3 regions of the Photobacterium sp. DA100 genome follow, and region 1 is predicted to be linked to each of the others. Evidence: riboswitches for the same ligand, from Rfam matches in the RefSeq annotation. Region 1 holds a riboswitch; each other region holds the start of a gene.
What was found. Region 1 has a riboswitch for lysine ahead of PTW35_RS26455 (Na+/H+ antiporter NhaC family protein). Riboswitches for the same ligand answer to the same signal wherever they lie in the genome.
Positions count from the first base shown of each region.

Region 1 (5,936 bases):
TTTATCTAACTGTTTCCCTTATATTTTTCGTAACATTAATAATTCAATTACTACATATCGCCTTAGTTGGCGGTCTAAATGAATTTAAATAAGGGACAACATATGTCTAAGTCTACTGGTATCGTTAAGTGGTTTAACGAAGAAAAAGGTTTCGGTTTCATCACTCAGGACAACGGTGGTGCTGATGTATTCGTACACTTCCGCGCAATCGCTTCTGAAGGTTTCAAGACACTTTCTGAAGGTCAGAAAGTATCTTTTGACGTAGAGCAGGGCCAAAAAGGTCCACAAGCTGCAAACGTAGTTACTCTATAAGTCATCGAACTTATTTTAAGAAAATGCTGGCCTAGGCCGGCATTTTTTGTATCTGTTATTTCTGAACGTCAATACTTCCCTAAGCACTTCCAGATTCTGATGGTTGGGTAAATATGCAATTTTGTTTTATTTGATTGCACCTCTTACGGCATCGTCACCCAACTCAAGTTAAATACTAATAACCCTACTTTCACTGGGCGACTGTCTGCAACTATCTGCTCTGCTTGATAATTAACCCTTGTGGTGATTTTATCTACGCATTGTTGTATTTACAGTGTTTGTTGATGTTAAATTATTGTTTGAAAGGATATTTTGTGTGATCTCTATCACGCTGTGGCGTCAATAGGGTTTGGATTATCTGTTTTTGTGTTTTATTCAATATGAAGCGGGTGGTTATTCACTGCCTGCAACGTAGAGGCGCATTGCCTAACAGTAGTTTAGTGAAGGTCGACAGCCGGTGACGCTAAACGAAAGGAGTCAATGCCGAAGTGGTTCTGGTCGTCAGCCAAGCTGCTGGGGTTGTTCTTAATAGGAGCAGCACTGTCATCCTGGGCCCTGCCCGGATGGAGAGCTACAGCAATTTTTGTTTTCGAACAGGTAAGTTCACCTACCGATTTCGTACAGCCTTTGTCGCTCGCGTTCCTATACGCCCCTCCTCTTTGAATACTCGAATACCTTGATGTTGTTTTTTCAGGAGAAGACTACGAATGGCTGATTACGGATTGTTGTCCATCGTACCCGCGGTGCTGGCGCTGATACTCGCCTTTACCACTCGGCATGTTGTTTTGGCTCTGGGGGTTGCAGTGATCAGCGGTATGCTGATCTTAACCAAGGGCCATCCGGTCGATACTGCGTTGATGTTCTTGTCGGATGGGCCGTTCACCCAGCTTGCATCGGGCAGCAACGCACAGATCATTATTGTTATTACTATCATTTCTGGTTTTATCTATCTGGTCGAGCAAAGCGGTGGCATGGCGGCGTTTTCGACCATGGCCACCCGTTATGTGTCATCACCATTGAAAGCCCAGCTTGCGACCTGGGCAACCGGGATCGGGGTGTTTTTTACCGACTCGGGCAATTCATTGATCCTCGGCCCGATGTTCTCGCCAATCTACAACAAGCTCAAGCTGAGCAAGGAGAAACTGGCTTTTATCATCGATTCCACCTCATCACCGATTTGTGTGCTGATCCCGATTATCAGCTGGGGGGTGTACTCGCAGGGCCTGATTGAGAACGCGTTCGATAACATGGGCCAGTCGGTCGATGGATTTGCGACTTTCCTGCAGGTGATCCCTTACCAGCTTTACGCTTTGCTGGCACTGTTCAGTGTGCCTGTCTACGCCGTGCTGAAAAAAGACTGGGGGCCAATGGCCGAAGCCGAGCAGCAAGCGCGCCAGCAGGCTGAGGTGAGTGTGCAGTCAGTTGATAACCAGCAGGCGAAGTCAGGCCGTATCTCACTGATTGTGTTGCCGCTGGCAGTCTTGTTCGGCACGCTGATCGCTTTGTTCACCTACAATTACCATCTGCATGGCACTATTAATGGCCCGGTAATCCGTGCATCGCTCGGTACCAGCTATCTGATTGCCTCGGTGACGGCAATTGCCTATTACGCCTACACCAAAACTATGACCGCCTCGACAGCCTTCAACACTTTTGTGTCGGGCATGCAGCGGATCATGCTAATTTTGGTTATCTTGCTATTGGCATGGACCTTGGGTGATATCTGTAAGTCTCTGGGGACTGGGGATTATATCAGCCAGGTGATGAATGACCGCCTGCCGGTGTTTATGCTGCCCGCGCTGATCTTCATTATCGGCAGCTTTATTTCGGTGGCAACAGGTTCGTCGTGGGGCACTTTTGCCATCCTGATCCCAATTGCGGTTCCGATCGCCAGTGCGCTGGGTGCTGACCCGCTGATTTGTATCGGTGCTGCGCTGAGTGGCGGCATGCTGGGGGATCATTCATCACCGATTTCCGATACCACGATCCTCAGCTCGATGTCGACCGGATGTGATCACGTTTCCCACGTCCGTACCCAGTTCCCGTATGCAATTTTGACTGGCGTGACGGCCAGTATCGGCTTCATGGTTGCCGAAATCACCCGTAGCCCGTACACCATTGTATTGGCCGCCGTATTGCAAGTTGCACTGATTGTCTTGATGGTGCGCCGTCAGGCCGCAGCCAGCCCTGTTACCGCTTAAGTCGCTACTGCATAAGTAGAGATGACTTAACAAGCTACCGTTTGAAAAGGATTGATAATGAACACACTATTTTGGCTAAGAGATGAAGTAAAAGTGGGTGAGCACCGAACCGCATTGACACCAGCCGGAGCCAAAGCCCTGATTGATGAGGGTGCCCAAGTGATCGTCGAGCGCAGCGACACCCGCATTTTTCCTGATCAGGCCTATGTCGATGTGGGCTGTGAGCTGGCGGCAGGCCATAGCTGGACTGACGCTCCGGAGCACGCTTATATCTTGGGTTTGAAAGAGCTGGCTGAAGACGACTTCCCGCTCAAGCACCAGCATATTTACTTTGCCCATGCCTTCAAGGGGCAGGATGAAGCGGTGCAGATCCTGTCGCGCTTCAATGCCGGTGGCGGCCAAATCCTCGACCTGGAGTTCCTGCAAGACGAAATGGGCAAGCGTGTCTGTGCCTTCGGCTACTGGGCAGGTTATGTTGGCGCAGCGATTGGCCTGTCGGGTTATATCCACCATTTACACTGTAAAGACGTGTTCGGCGCGGTGGGCAGCTACCCGGATCGCGACCATTACCTAGCAGTACTGAGCGAGCAGGTCGCAACACTGTCAGAGAAGCCTAAGGTGCTGGTTATCGGTCAGTTTGGCCGCTGTGGCCGTGGCGCGCTGGACTTGTTTGCCGAGCTGAGTATCGAGGCCGACGGCTGGGATATCGAAGAAACCAAAGCAGGCGGCCCGTTCACCGCAATCAATGATTACGACATCTTGGTTAACTGTGCTTATCTGGCTGAAGGCACACCGCCGTTCATTACCAAGGAAAGCCTGGGTGAGAGCCCACGCCTGAGCATGGTCAGTGATGTCAGCTGCGATCCAAACAACCCGGATAACCCAATTCGCATCTACAACCAAAGCACCAAGTTGGCCAAGCCTATTATCGAATCGGATGTCAGCGGGCTATATGTGCAGGCGGTCGATCACCTGCCTACAGTACTGCCGAAAGAAAGCAGCGAAGATTTCGCCGGCCAGCTGCTGCCGCACCTTTTGACCTTGTGTAAAGGTGAAGATCCAAACGGCGTCTGGGCGAGGGCGCGTGACTTCTACGCGACGGCGCAGAATAGTGTAAAGTAAAAGCTGGGCGACTTGCCTAGGCCAATGAGAGAAAGGGATCTACGTTTGTTAGGTCCCTTTTTTATACCAATGAATCGAAGTCTTAATGGTGTGACCTATGCGAATAAGCTTTACCATGTGACACATTTTTGGACAAAACCTTCTTAGAGTAATCACTTAAATTAGAGAAATGCGGATAACTTTTAGTATTAGAAAGTCGCTTAGTGATGTGTCCAGTATGGTTGGTGCAGATCAGATCTGCGTTACGATGATCTACCCCGTCAGTACGCAATTGGACAAAATGTATGGTACGCCCCGTTTTGCAAGTGATAAACCCGATAACGGAGTTGGTTTGCGCTAATGTATTCAGAGTCTGTTAGAGACTTTCATTAGTCCCAGCTCTACGATGAGATCCGCGCCAGATTGTCCTCAAAAGTGAGAAAGCATGCTATTGCTGTTCTGTCCATCAGGTCTTCAATCTGGTGGTCTAACCGTTTTGTCATCAATGATTATCATTGCAAACTCTGTATTAGTTTCTAATTTCAAATGGCTTTTGTTCAGCCATCACTGACCACGCTATACGTGCAATTTTATTAGCCAAAGCAACAACAGCGACATTAAATGGCTTTCTTCGTTTGAGCTCTATGAGCCAAATGCCGAAGTACTTTTCGGCTGATTCATCACGCCACATCACAGCTCTAGCGGCATGAACAAACATCTCTCTGAGTTCTTTGTTCCCGCGCTTTGATATGCCAAGCAGCCTTGATTTACCGCCCGTGGAATATTGATAGGGAACAAGGCCTATCCAAGCAGCAAAGTTGCGTCCATTTTTAAAATCTTGAGGGTTAGCAACAGCGGACAAACAACAGCAGGCTGTTATTGGACCAACACCTGGTATGGTCTGCAGAAGCTTGGCTGTTTCTTGCTGTCGCATAATCCTTTGTAGCTTATCTTCTTGTTCTTTGATTCTTGAGTTGAGCAACTCGTAATGGTCAAAGTGCTGCTTTACTTCGAGAAGAAGCAAAGGAGGAAGGAGTTCATCATGATCCATAATGCGTTGGAAAACATTTTTCATTTGATGATGCCCTGTGGGCAAGCTGATCCCAAATTCAAGCAACATCGAACCAATACGGTTCATGCATGCTGTGCGATCTTTTATATAAGCCGCTCTGACACGCCGAATAACAGTTAGCACTTGTGCTTCTTCTGACTTGGCCGTGACAAATCTCATATGAGGTCGTGATGCTGCTTCTCCAATCGCATCTGCATCAATAAAATCATTTTTATGTGATTTTACATACGGCTTAACATACTGAGGAGGAATGAGCTTTGGTGTATGCCCGTAACTCGCGCACTTCCTTGCTAACCAGTGGCAGCCACCACAAGACTCCATTGCAACAACCACTGGTTCGTGACACGAAAGAAACTGAATAAGCTTGGTTCGGTTAAACTTATGACGGAAAATCTCCCTGCCAACCTTATCTCTGCCGACGAGATGAAAAAGATTTTTACCAATACCAATGCCTATGATCACAGTGCTTTGCATGATGGTCTCTCCCAGTGGTCACCTAACCCAATTGTAGGGAAGGGATGGGGCGTACCATCTAATTAGTGAGTTGGCGGTTGTGCTCACACGCACCTGCGTCGGATTAGTTGGTTTGGGGAAAAACAAGTAAACGGCTTTTTTTCTAATGTTTATTAAATCGGACCTGATCTAGCAGTTACCCGAGGGTTTTGTGATGCCGTTGTCAGATTAGATTTTGGGGACAGGTCAGTACTAATAAACATCATCGATATCTCTCTGTTTTGTGACTCGGTATTCATGCCCCACGCTAACCAAAAGAAACAAGCTTTCTATGCAAGCACAAAAATGCACCAACTTGGTGACCCTTGTATTACAAGCAAGCCGCGAAGTTGGCGCTACAGTTGGTTAGAAATATGGATACTTACTACCTGTTTGGCATTTGCTCTGTACGTAGACCTACTACTTTTCTTCAGGCTTTGAGAACTCACCAGCTTCCAGATGAGGCGTACCTGTCATAAAAGCCCCTTTCCAAGCTTCTAATGAAAGCGGCTCAAAGCGAGACTTGTCTTCTGGCTCAAAACGGATGGGTTGACCTGGGAAAACACCATTTACAACTTTGTCATTTTTAAGTACCACTGTGCCGTTTACAATAACCGACTTCATACCTGTTGAAGGAAGCGAGCCGTTCTGGTATGTGGCGTTGTCAGTAAATTTCTCTGGGTGAAAAACGACAATGTCTGCAATCATTCCTTTCTGGATACGGCCACGCTCCTGCATCGCCTTGAGGCCTGTATCAC
Region 1 is NZ_CP119424.1:1,952,580-1,958,515, reverse strand. Features, by position in the region: gene PTW35_RS26460 (cold-shock protein) at 103-312, shown strand; lysine riboswitch at 717-894, shown strand; gene PTW35_RS26455 (Na+/H+ antiporter NhaC family protein) at 1,020-2,513, shown strand; gene PTW35_RS26450 (saccharopine dehydrogenase) at 2,571-3,635, shown strand; gene PTW35_RS26445 (IS110 family transposase) at 4,144-5,160, opposite strand; gene PTW35_RS26440 (aminoacylase) at 5,599-5,936, opposite strand, start outside.

Region 2 (5,936 bases), 260 kb from region 1:
ACCGAATGTATTGACCCTCTTGAAGCCTTACTGTGAGCATCGCTTGGCACTGCTGGCTGAGGCTGTCGGGCTAAGTACGGCACAAGAGTTTATCGACGCGATAAGCCACCTCAACGCCGAACTCGGAATTCCAACCTCTTTTCCAGAGCTGAAGGAAGAAGAGATCCCGCTAATCACCAAGCGGGCTCTAGCCGAAGCCCATGGCACTTACCCAGTACCAGGCTACCTCACCCAACAGCAGGGCGAGGCGTTACTGAAGCGGTTTCTCGAAATAACAGCATAGAGCACCGCTGAAAAGATAGGGCCCTGCAGGTTTCTGCGGGGCTGACACCGATATCAAACACACACAAAAAAGCCCTCGTCTTTCGTCGGGGACGCCTAGTTAAGGGCTTCAGTGTAGTGGCGGAACGGCCGGGCTGGCGCTCCAGCGGGACTCATCAGTTCGCAGAACTGACGCCCATATCAAACGCATACAAAAAAGCCCTCGTCTTTCGACAAGGGCTTCAGTGTAGTGGCGGAGCGGACGGGACTCGAACCCGCGACCCCCGGCGTGACAGGCCGGTATTCTAACCAACTGAACTACCGCTCCAATTCTTTGTAAAGCTCAACCTTGGTCAAACTTTTAGAATGTGGCGGAGAGATAGGGATTTGAACCCTAGATACGCTATTAACGTATGCCGGTTTTCAAGACCGGTGCTTTCAACCACTCAGCCATCTCTCCGTAAGTGCGGCGTATAATATAAAGCTTAGTGGTTTGTGTAAACCCCTAAACCGTTCGTTTGGTCACACATTGCACAAAACAAGCCAAATTAACATAAAAAGCCAAAGAAAAAGCCGAAAAAAGATAGGATCACTCTGATTTTAGTGAAATTCCTGTCCCCCAAAAAGCGTATTTAGGAAGACTATTTTGTTTCACTAACTGTCGGAGAGACTCAGGAAATAAGTTCCAATATTCAATTTCTTCGCAAGGCACCCAGAAAAACTCAAGATGGGCTTCATTAGAGACTACAGTCTCATGGTGTGATAAGTCTGTTTCAACATCAAAGATCAGGTTGATCTCTGCCTGCAGTTGCCCCCCGAGGAACCACTCATTTTCCGCCGCACCAACAAAAGCCCCAACCTTGGCTGCTATCGACGCTTCCTCGCGCAGTTCACGCGCCAACGCTACCGGAGCGGATTCGCCAAATTCTATATGACCGCCGGGTAAAAACGTCATCGTATCGCCAATCGCCCTGACCAAAAGGATATGACCGCCATCTCTAATCAAACCACGCGCTACATAATGAAAAGCCACTCTATCTTCCTGTTTATCATTTTTGTACCCATGTTACCCCAGCAGCCTAACAGGCCGAAGTCCTTACTGAGTTTGCAGGCAGGGTTATCAACGCTCTGTAACAGTTATTTGCTTCAGAAAGGCTATAGTTATTGCTAACCTCCTTTCACCTCAACAAACATAAGATTGATAACAATGAAAATTTTCAGCAATTTCGAAAGTGGTAACATCCATATCGTCAGTGCCGACTCACCAGACAACATCCAGCTGACTATCCCTGCCGATAACCAGTCAGACATCGCGCAGTGGTTCCATTTCCGCCTAGAAAGCGAGCCCCAGCAGCAACACCAGTTCTCAATCTTAAACTTGGCCAAATCCGCCTACCCGGAAGGCTGGCAGGACTATGATGTTGTCGCCTCGTACGATCGAGAAGAGTGGTTCCGTATTCCGGCAGAGTTTGATGGCGATACCCTGAGCTTCAAGGTGATCCCAGAATACGGCTCGATGTATTTTGCCTACTTCGCCCCATACAGCTACGACCGCCACCAAGATTTACTGCACCAAGCGCAAAGCCAGTTCAGCTGCAAACTGGAAACCCTGGGAGCTACCCTTGACGGCAACGATATGAGCTTGCTGACCGTCGGCGAGCCGTCAGACGGAAAGAAAAACATCTGGATCATTGGCCGCCAGCACCCTGGCGAAACCATGGCCGAGTGGTTCATCGAAGGCCTGCTGCAACGACTGCTCGATGACACCGATACTGTCGCCAAAGCTCTGCTCGACAAAGCGGTGTTCCATATCGTACCGAACATGAACCCAGACGGCAGTATCCGTGGTCACTTGCGTACTAACGCAATCGGCGTCAACCTCAACCGTGAATGGCAAACCCCATCAATGGAGAAGAGCCCGGAAGTCTTCCTGGTTCGCGAGCGCATGCTCGCTACTGGTGTCGACATGTTCCTCGATATCCACGGTGACGAGGCGATCCCGTATAACTTCGTCGCAGGCAGCGAGGGGATCCCGTCTTACAATGAGCGACATGCCGCTTTGGAAAACGCCTTCAAAGCAGCCCTGCTCACTATCACCCCAGAGTTCCAGGTTGCCCATGGCTACGATAAAGACGAACCGGGCAAAGCCAACCTGACCATTGGCTCCAACTGGGTAGCCGAGCAATTCAAATGCCTGTCTTACACTATCGAGATGCCTTTTAAGGATCACATCAGCCACCCCGATGAGTTCTATGGCTGGTCGCCGGAGAGAAGCGTTGCTTTCGGCCAGGATGTACTGGCTGCCGTGTGGGCTGTGGTCGATCAGATCTAACGCCTGCTCTAGCAAAAACATTAGGAGCAATAATGCCGAGTCAAACGACTCGGCATTTTTAAAATTACAGGTCAGTACTTACTTACACTTCCTGCTCGACCATTGCTTCCAAACGAGTACGCATCAGCTCGTTGAACACCTTGCGGGCTTCCTGCGCTTCTTCCGAAGCAGCCAGTTTGTTCTCTTTGGCTGTCATGGCATCGTCCATCAACTGCTGGAGATGATCCAACCGCTCTTGCGGCGCATCACTGAAGTCCATGCCAGACTCACCGTTAGCCACTGCTTCGGCGCGGATTTTCTTCTTCAGCTTCCATACTTTATAGAGCGCTTCACGCTCAGCATCTGCCGCTGCCATAGCGATCTCTTTGAGCTCCTCGAACTTGGTCAGAGCCATACCTTCCTTCGACCATGGGTCAACATCAGGTAGCTCCTCGATATTGATCACCGGATCTTCATAGCCTTCCTGATGGGTCAAATCGAGTGTTGCCGCTTTCACAGCCGACATCATCAGCATTACAGCAATCACCAACAGCGGTAAACCACCGACAATCGCCGCCGTTTGCAGCGTCGATAGACCGCCCATGAACAACAGTACAGACGGCATGAATGACAAGGCAAACGCCCAGAACAGGCGGTTCCAACGCATCGGATCTTCGGTCACGTTATTCTGCACCACTGAAGCCAAGATATAGGAGATCGAGTCAAACGTCGTGGCCGTGAAAATCAAACACAGCAGGGTAAACGCCGCGATGACCAAAGTACTGAACGGCAGTTGCTCAAGGATTGAGAAAATCGCCTTGGTCGCCCCTTCCGTGTTCAAAATACTGACCACATCAAGCGCACCGGATAGCTGCAGCGACAAACCGTAGTTACCCAAGATCATGAAGAACAGGAAGCAGCCCATCGAACCGAAGAAGATCGAACCGGTGACCATTTGCTTAATGGTACGGCCACGGGAAATCCTCGCCACGAACAAGCCCATGCTCGGGGCAAATACCAGCCACCACGCCCAGTAGAAAATCGTCCAATCCTGCGGGAAGTGGGTATTTTCAAACGAGCCATAGCCGCCGAACGGTTCAGCCCATGTTGCCATGACAAAGAAGTTCGACAACATACGGCCTAATGAATCCAAGCCGGTTTCCAGCATGAAAATCGTCGGACCGGCCACCAGAATGAAAGCCAGCAGGCCCAGGGCTCCCCAGAAGTTGATATTGCTGAGCAGCTTGATGCCCTTCTCCATCCCCGCGTAAGCCGAGTAGGCGAAAATCGCGGTACAGATCATCAGCACAATCACCTGAGTGACGGTATCTTTAGGCACACCGAATAGGTAATTGGCACCTTCGGTGATCAACGGGGCAGCCAGACCCAGTGTCGTGGCACCACCACCCAGCAAGCCAAAGATAAACAGCACATCGATAACTTTACCCAGCCAGCCGTAACTGCGGGCCTCACCGATCACCGGCATCAAGGCTGCCGATACCTTCAGCACAGGCTGCTTGCGGACGTAGAAGAAATAGGCAATCGGCAAGGCTGGCACTAAATAAATAGACCAGGCAATCGGCCCCCAGTGAAACAAGCCATAGGTGGCCGCCCAGCGCACCGCTTCCTCGCTCCCCGGCTCAAGCTGGAACGGCGGTGCCTGGTAGTAATAAGCCCACTCAATCGTACCCCAATACAGAATACTGGCCCCGATCCCGCCACAAAACAGCATCGCTGCCCACGAGGCCGTCGTGAACTCAGGCTGTTCATCGGGATCCCCCAGCTTGATTTGGCCGATATCGGAAAAAACGATATAGATCATAAAGAAAAATGCACCGACACCAAGCGCCAGATAGAGGAAACCGAGCTTATCGGTCATAAACGTTTTGGCGATAGCAATCCATTCTGCCCCTTGCGCCGGAAACAGCAGCAAAGGCACCACAACCGAGATCAACATCCCCAGCGCCCCGAAGAACGTAGGTTTGTCAATCAATTCAAAGTGTTTGCGAGAAAACACGTTAGCTCCTTAAAAAAATAAAACCAGCAATGGTTATAGGGATAATCAGAGAAAAAGGGCCAACGCTTCAAACCAAGGTTCTGATGATAAAGATGAAAAAAGCTTATTATTAGCTGACATAATTATTCAGCCGTATATAATGTTAGACTTATTGCCATAATCCAGTAGGATTGACGGTGATAAACCCTAAATCAGTAGAGGCGCGCTGCCTAAGAGTAACCGAGCAGAGGGTGATACCTGTGAAGCCGGAGAAAGGAGTCAGCGCCGAAGTGACTGCAGCCATCAACTCAGTCGCTGGGTCTGTGTCGAATAGGCACAGAACTGCCATAGTATTTACCTATGGAGCGCTACCTGAAGGGGTAACAAGTCATACCTTTCTGCGTCTTAGTTACACTTCCTTTCGGTAGATCTCCACCTTTAAGTTGTAGGTGTGATGAGATCATGAACCTTGTCGATTTTTCGGACTCGCTAATGTCCGTAGTCCCTGCCATGCTGGCTGTTATTCTTGCGGTCACCACCAGGCGGGTTTTACTCTCCCTCGGAGCAGGTATCTTTGCCGGTGCCTTGATGCTAAACCAATACTCACCGCTTGAGTCTCTGCAATACCTAGTCGGCAAAGTGCTGGCGATTGTGTGGGCTGACGGAGCGATGAACAGCGACAACGTCAACATGATCATCTTCATGCTGCTGCTCGGCGCGCTGATCAGCCTGATGAGTGTCTCGGGGGCAACGCAGGCCTTCGCCGACTGGGCAGCGGTACGCTGTAAAGACCGCCGCAGTGCCAAATCACTCACCGGCCTGATGGTATTCATCTTCTTTATCGACGATTTCTTCCACAGCCTGTCAGTCGGCGCAATCTGCCGCCCGGTTACCGACCGCTTCAATATTTCACGCGCGAAATTGGCCTACCTGCTCGACTCCACTGCAGCTCCGGTTTGTGTACTGATGCCTATCTCATCATGGGGAGCCTACATCATCGCCCTGGTTGGCGGCATCATGGTGGCGCATGGCGTGACCGACCAAAGCCCTATCTCTGCCTTTGTCGAGATGATGCCGATGAACCTATACGCGGTATTCACGCTTGTGATGGTGCTGTGTGTGATTGCATTCCAGCTCGATATCGGCCCAATGCGCAAACATGAGAAGTGGGCGCTAGAAGGCAAGCTATGGGATGAGTCGAAAGGCAAGCCTGCTGGCTTGGACGTCGAGGCGCCGGAATCTGCCCAAGGCGGTATGATCGACATGGTATTGCCGATCCTGACCCTGACCATGGCAACGGTATTTTTCATGGTGCAGTCGGGTGCCGATGTACTGGCAGCCAACGGTGAAGCCTTCAGTGTGCTCGGC
Region 2 is NZ_CP119424.1:73,969-79,904, reverse strand. Features, by position in the region: gene PTW35_RS18060 (iron-containing alcohol dehydrogenase) at 1-283, shown strand, start outside; tRNA gene PTW35_RS18055 (tRNA-Asp) at 513-589, opposite strand; tRNA gene PTW35_RS18050 (tRNA-Ser) at 631-721, opposite strand; gene PTW35_RS18045 (NUDIX domain-containing protein) at 851-1,294, opposite strand; gene PTW35_RS18040 (M14-type cytosolic carboxypeptidase) at 1,469-2,593, shown strand; gene PTW35_RS18035 (BCCT family transporter) at 2,676-4,589, opposite strand; lysine riboswitch at 4,777-4,947, shown strand; gene PTW35_RS18030 (Na+/H+ antiporter NhaC family protein) at 5,031-5,936, shown strand, end outside.
Region 2: linked by a shared signal. The riboswitch ahead of PTW35_RS18030 (Na+/H+ antiporter NhaC family protein) and the one ahead of PTW35_RS26455 (Na+/H+ antiporter NhaC family protein) in region 1 are both predicted to bind lysine.

Region 3 (5,936 bases), on a different replicon from region 1:
GGTAGGACATACAAGTTGTCGACACGCTTGTCCTTGATGAGTGCCTGGTTGAGGTTGGCTTCACCATTAATCACATTGACGAAGTCATACACGACTCGGCGTTCGCAGCCCATAATGAGGTCAAGGTTACGCAGGCCGATATCGAAATCGATCACCGCTGTTTTCTTGCCGCTTAGCGCAAGGCCCGATGCAATAGCTGCACTCGAGGTAGTTTTACCAACGCCACCTTTACCTGAGGTAACAACGATAATACGTGCCATCTTAAATTCCTTATTAAACCTTATAGAGTCATGTGCTCTATGTTCAAATTGTTTTCAGCAAGCGAGATAACGACATTTTTTCCCCAGAACTCTTGTTGAATTTTGTCGCTTAACCAATAGTTCCCTGCGATTGAAATGAGCTCAGGCTGTAAGTTGTGGCAGAAAATCTTTGCCTCTTGTTGACCGCTGGCCCCAGCGATAGCACGGCCCCGAAGGGTGCCATAGACATGGATACAGCCATCGGCGATGATTTCAGCTGCCGCACTGACATGTCCAAGTACTATCAAATCACTATTTTTAGCATAAATTTGCTGTCCTGACCGAACTGGATTTTTTATGATTTTTGTCGGTGTCATCACAGGTTCGGCGGCTTTTGCCTGTTTGGCTGCATTCATAATCGCGAATCCAGCCTGCTTGGCCTGTTGTTGCAACTCCGGTTGCTTGCAGCCACTGATCCCCACAGGGATCATGCCGGCTTCGTGAACCTGGCTTTTTAGCAATGCAAAATCCAGCTTATTTCCGGCTTGGCTGACATCAATGACGATCGGAGCGGCGGAAAAGAAATGAGGAGCCTGTTCAACTTTATCTTTGAGAAAGTTGATTGCTTGCTGTATGTCGCCGTCCACGAGGTGGAGGGCCGAGAGGGTGAATGAGCCCCCTTTGAGTTCTGCAGATTTTGTCATGCGCGCTAATGACTGCCGATAAATTAGTCGTTCGGGAACGTTATCTCTTGGGTAACTTGCATGTTATATTCCAAAGCGTATATCAGCAAGCTATCCTTGCTTTTGCGTTGGAAATTCAGACAACCGTCTCATCAAGTAGGCGATCTCCCCCATCTGTAGGGAATGATCCCGGTGAATTGTTGTCTGACAAAATAGCGAAATTAACGAACAGGTTACCGACAATATGTTGTGTGCAATTTACAAAAGCCCCAAAAAAGACAACACCTATCTTTATATCAACAACAAAGACGACTTTTCAGCCGTGCCTGAAGTTTTGTTGAAAACATTTGGTACGCCACAATTTGTCATGGTACTTAAGTTAGAGGAACGACATAAGCTGGCACAGGCCGATATAGAAAAAGTAAAAGCGGATCTCAAGGAGAGCGGATATTACCTGCAGGTGCCGCCTCCCGTGCCAAACTTACTCGTGCAGTACAAAGCGGATAAAGCCGCCAGCAGCCAAGGATAAACTATGCATAAGCGATTGATATCGGCCTTAGTGGCCTTAGGGTTAGGATTATCATCGGTTGTCTATGCCGATGAGGGGTTTGATAAATATGTCGAAGGACTGAAAGTAGAAGCCCGGGAAAATGGAATTTCGGAGTCGATTATCAACTCTGCTTTTGATGGCATAACGTTTGTCGAGCGTGCGGTAAAAGCGGACAAAAATCAACCGGAGCGTAAATTAACTCTGGATGAGTATATTCCCCGTGCGGTGCCTGCTTGGAAAGTAAAACAGGCAAATGAGCTATATCGCCAGCATAAATCTATGTTGGATAAAATTGGTGAGCAGTACGGTGTGCAACCGCGCTTTATAGTTGCCTTGTGGGGGGTTGAAAGTAATTTTGGCCGCTTGATGGGGAATTATAATGTGGTTGAAGCGTTATCCACGCTAGCCTATGAAGGTCGGCGCGAAGCGTTTTTCCGCGGACAGGTGATGGCGGCACTGGAAATATTGGATGCCGGCCATATTAGCCCTGAAGATATGAAGGGTTCTTGGGCGGGTGCCATGGGCCAACCGCAGTTTATGCCAACCTCATTCCTGTCGTATGCCGTCGATGGCAACAATGACGGCAGGATTGATATTTGGCAGACGGAGGCCGATGTTTTTGCCTCTGCGGCGAATTATTTGAATAAAGCCGGCTGGGATGACCAATATACCTGGGGGCGGCAAGTTTCTTTACCCGCTTCTATTGATGAGTCATTGCTTGGTGTAGAAATGAGCAAAGCCCGTAGTCTGGCTGAATGGCAGCAATTAGGTGTTCGACGCCTCAACGGCAAGGCCCTGCCGAGTGTTGAAATAGATGCCTGGCTTATTCAACCTGATGATAAACAAGGCCGTGCCTATTTGATTTATGGTAATTATCAGTCGTTGCTCAAGTGGAATCGTTCGCATTATTTCGCCTTGGCCGTGAGCCATTTGGCTGATCAAATTCGCTAATCCCCAAAAATGACAAAAAACCAGACCAATAGGTCTGGTTTTTTATGCTGCGGGGAAAATCACGCTTTATTTTTTTGCCATCGGGTGAAATTAAAATAATCGTTAGTAATAGAGGGGAGGGAAGTAAGTTGTTGGGTGAAATTGAGCTTTGCGGTTTGGTGCCCCCTTTCTTTTTCTTTTGAATCAATGACTTGGTTTTTGGTGCTTGTCAGCGGTTTATCTTAAAAAAAAACCCGGCATGGCCGGGTTTTTTCGATGATTATCACAGATGATTTGAAATATTAGATTTCAAAATCTTCTAGAGACTTGCCTTCGTCCAGAGCTTTTTTCAGTGCGCTTGGAGTACGACCTTGGCCAGTCCAAGTTTTCTCTTCACCATTTTCATCGATGAAACGGTATTTTGCTGGACGCTGCGCACGCTTTGCTTTTGGTGCTTTATTTAGTGTGGCTAGAAGCTCTTCTGGGTCAATACCATCAGCAAGAAGCATTTCACGGTATTGGGCTAGTTTTTCTGTACGTTCTTTTTCTTTAGCAAGCTCTTCTGCTTCTGCTTCCTCACGCTCAGAAACAACGGTTTGAAGTTTTTCTAGCGCTTCCTGTAGTTGCTCAAGAGAATATTCACGAGAAAGTGCGCGAAGGCTGCGAAGGTTAAGTAGCGCTTTCATTGCATCAGACATTTTTTATTTCCTGTAGGCCTAAAACTATAAATTAATAATAGCAGTGACGATTCAATAATTGCAATAATAATACTTTTAATACAGTGATGCCAAATAAAAAATGAAGGGTTTATTTAATTTTTTGCAATTTATCTGGTTCATTTCTCATTTGTAATAAATTGTAATGGTCAAGATAAGTAAATATTCTTATCCAAAATCTACGGGAGCTGATAAATATTTGCCATCAATTTCATATGTGAAAGGTATAATAATTTGTCACTAAGTGGATGATTTTCGTACTCTATGGCAAGACTATTCACTATTTTTGTGATTTTTTTCATCTTAACTTATTGCATTTGGATATCTATTCCGTAGAATTGACCATACCTAGACTAAGGGTAGAGGCGCATCGTCTATTAGTAGTAAATCTTAGGGTGATTCCAATGAGGATTTACGAAAGGAGCCGATGCCGAAGTAAGCGTGGAGTATCAAGCCTGCTTGCTGGGGTTGTCACCGAATAGGGTCAACACTGCCATAGTATATAATTACATTAACTATGGAGCGCTACTGTGGAGTCGGAAAAGGGTAACTTCTCTTCCTTATGCTCTTCTATACACGACAAGATGTCGTGTTAAGCAGTAGATCTCCAACCAGGATCGGTTGTAGTCGAGATCATGAATATTGTAGATTTTTCACATTCCGCCATGTCGTTGTTGCCTCCTTTGGTTGCGCTGGGCTTGGCTATCCTAACTCGTCGTGTTTTAGTTTCATTGGGTGTCGGTGTCCTGCTGGGCGCATTCCTGCTGACGGATTTCTCTGTCGGTGGTACGGCCAGCTATATCGGTACCACGGTTGAAGGGCTGTTTATTGAAGACGGTGCCATCAACAGTTGGAACATGAGTATTGTTGCTTTCCTTATTTTGCTGGGTATGACCACTGCCTTGCTGACACTTTCTGGCGGTACTCGAGCGTTTGCTGAATGGGCCCAGACGAAAATCAAGAGTAAGCGCGGTGCTAAACTGTTGGCTGCGTTCTTGGGTGTATTTATCTTTGTTGATGATTACTTCAACAGTTTGGCCGTTGGCTCGATTTCCCGCCCGGTGACTGACCGGTTCTATGTCTCCCGTGCCAAATTGGCCTATATCCTTGACTCTACTGCCGCACCAATGTGTGTATTGATGCCCGCTTCAAGCTGGGGGGCATACATTATTACCTTGATCGGCGGTATTTTGGTTTCGCACGGGGTGACAGAATACTCGCCGCTAGGGGCATTCATGCAGCTGGCGCCGATGAACTTTTATGCGGTATTCGCTCTGTTGATGGTGTTTGTCGTGGCTTGGTTCCAAATTGATGTGGGCCCGATGAAAAAGCACGAGCTGGAAGCGAGTCACTGCCGTGGATTCGATGAGGGGGATGTAGACAGCCGTGCCAAGGATCTGAACGACGAACTGGAAATTGAAGAAAGCAAGAATGGCCGTGTTGCCGATCTGGTAATGCCAATCGTAACCCTGATTGTGGCAACGTTCTTCTTTATGCTCTTTACCGGCTACCAGGCCTTGGCGGCGGATGGTCTCGCGTTTAGCGTTCTGGGTGCGTTCGAGAATACAGATGTGGGTATGTCTCTGGTATACGGTGGCCTGGTTGGTTTGGCTGCTGCCCTTATCCCTGTTTTCCGCCAGCGCATTCCAATGGCAGATGTGGCCTCTACCCTGTGGATTGGGGCCAAGTCGATGTTTGGCGCGATCTTGATCTTGCTGTTTGCTTGGAGCATTGGCTCGGTGATCAGTGACATGGCGACGGGTAAATACCTATCGACCTTGGTTGAGGGTAGCATTAACCCAATGATGCTGCCGGCGATTCTCTTCTTGCTAGCAGGCCTGATGGCATTCTCGACCGGTACGTCGTGGGGTACGTTCGGTATTATGTTGCCGATTGCCGGTGATCTGGCTGCTGCCACCGACATTATGCTGATGTTGCCGATGCTTGGCGCGGTATTGGCCGGTTCGGTATTTGGCGATCACTGCTCGCCAATTTCCGATACGACTATCCTGTCGTCGACTGGTGCTCGCTGCCACCACATTGATCACGTATCGACCCAGCTACCTTATGCGCTGGCTGTGGCTGCGGTATCGACTATTGGCTTCCTGGTACTGGGCTTTACAGGCTCTCTCGCTGTTTCGTTCATGTCGGCAACCGTCGCCTTCGCTCTGGCTTGCGTGGCGCTTTACTGGCTTGCACGCCGCCCTCAGGAAGCGGCTGCGAACGCGTAATGCTGATGTCATGCTGAAGAAAAAAGCCTGTATTTGATACAGGCTTTTTTATTTTCGCTAGTTAGCCCAAATTTCTTTAATTTAATCTCAATTGGTCACAAAGAAGATGAGCTTGCTCCTTTCAATCTGAAGGGCTTTTCTGTAGCATCTCGGCTGATTTTTCACGCACCAATCGTATTACTAGGGAAGCTTAATGGCCCAAATGTATTTCTATTACTCGGCAATGAATGCGGGTAAGTCGACAACATTATTGCAGTCATCTTTTAATTACCGCGAGCGCGGCATGACGCCGGTGATTTTCACCGCTGCAATTGATGACCGTTACGGTAAAGGCAAGGTCAGCTCGCGAATTGGTTTGCAAGAAGATGCTGAGTTGTTTACTACCAGCGATGACCTCTATGCTCGTCTGCAGGATATGAATGCAACCAAGAAAGTTGACTGTGTGCTAATTGATGAGTGCCAGTTCTTGACCAAAGAGCAGGTGTACCAATTAACAGAAGTCGTCGACAAGCTGAATATTCCGGTGCTTTGCTATGGTTTGCGTAGTGATTTTCGTGGTGAGCTATTTGAAGGCAGCCGTTATTTGC
Region 3 is NZ_CP119423.1:977,121-983,056, forward strand. Features, by position in the region: gene minD (septum site-determining protein MinD) at 1-260, opposite strand, end outside; gene minC (septum site-determining protein MinC) at 281-943, opposite strand; gene PTW35_RS04960 (YcgL domain-containing protein) at 1,167-1,451, shown strand; gene PTW35_RS04965 (lytic murein transglycosylase) at 1,455-2,423, shown strand; gene PTW35_RS04970 (H-NS family nucleoid-associated regulatory protein) at 2,705-3,100, opposite strand; lysine riboswitch at 3,471-3,654, shown strand; gene PTW35_RS04975 (Na+/H+ antiporter NhaC family protein) at 3,754-5,349, shown strand; gene PTW35_RS04980 (thymidine kinase) at 5,543-5,936, shown strand, end outside.
Region 3: linked by a shared signal. The riboswitch ahead of PTW35_RS04975 (Na+/H+ antiporter NhaC family protein) and the one ahead of PTW35_RS26455 (Na+/H+ antiporter NhaC family protein) in region 1 are both predicted to bind lysine.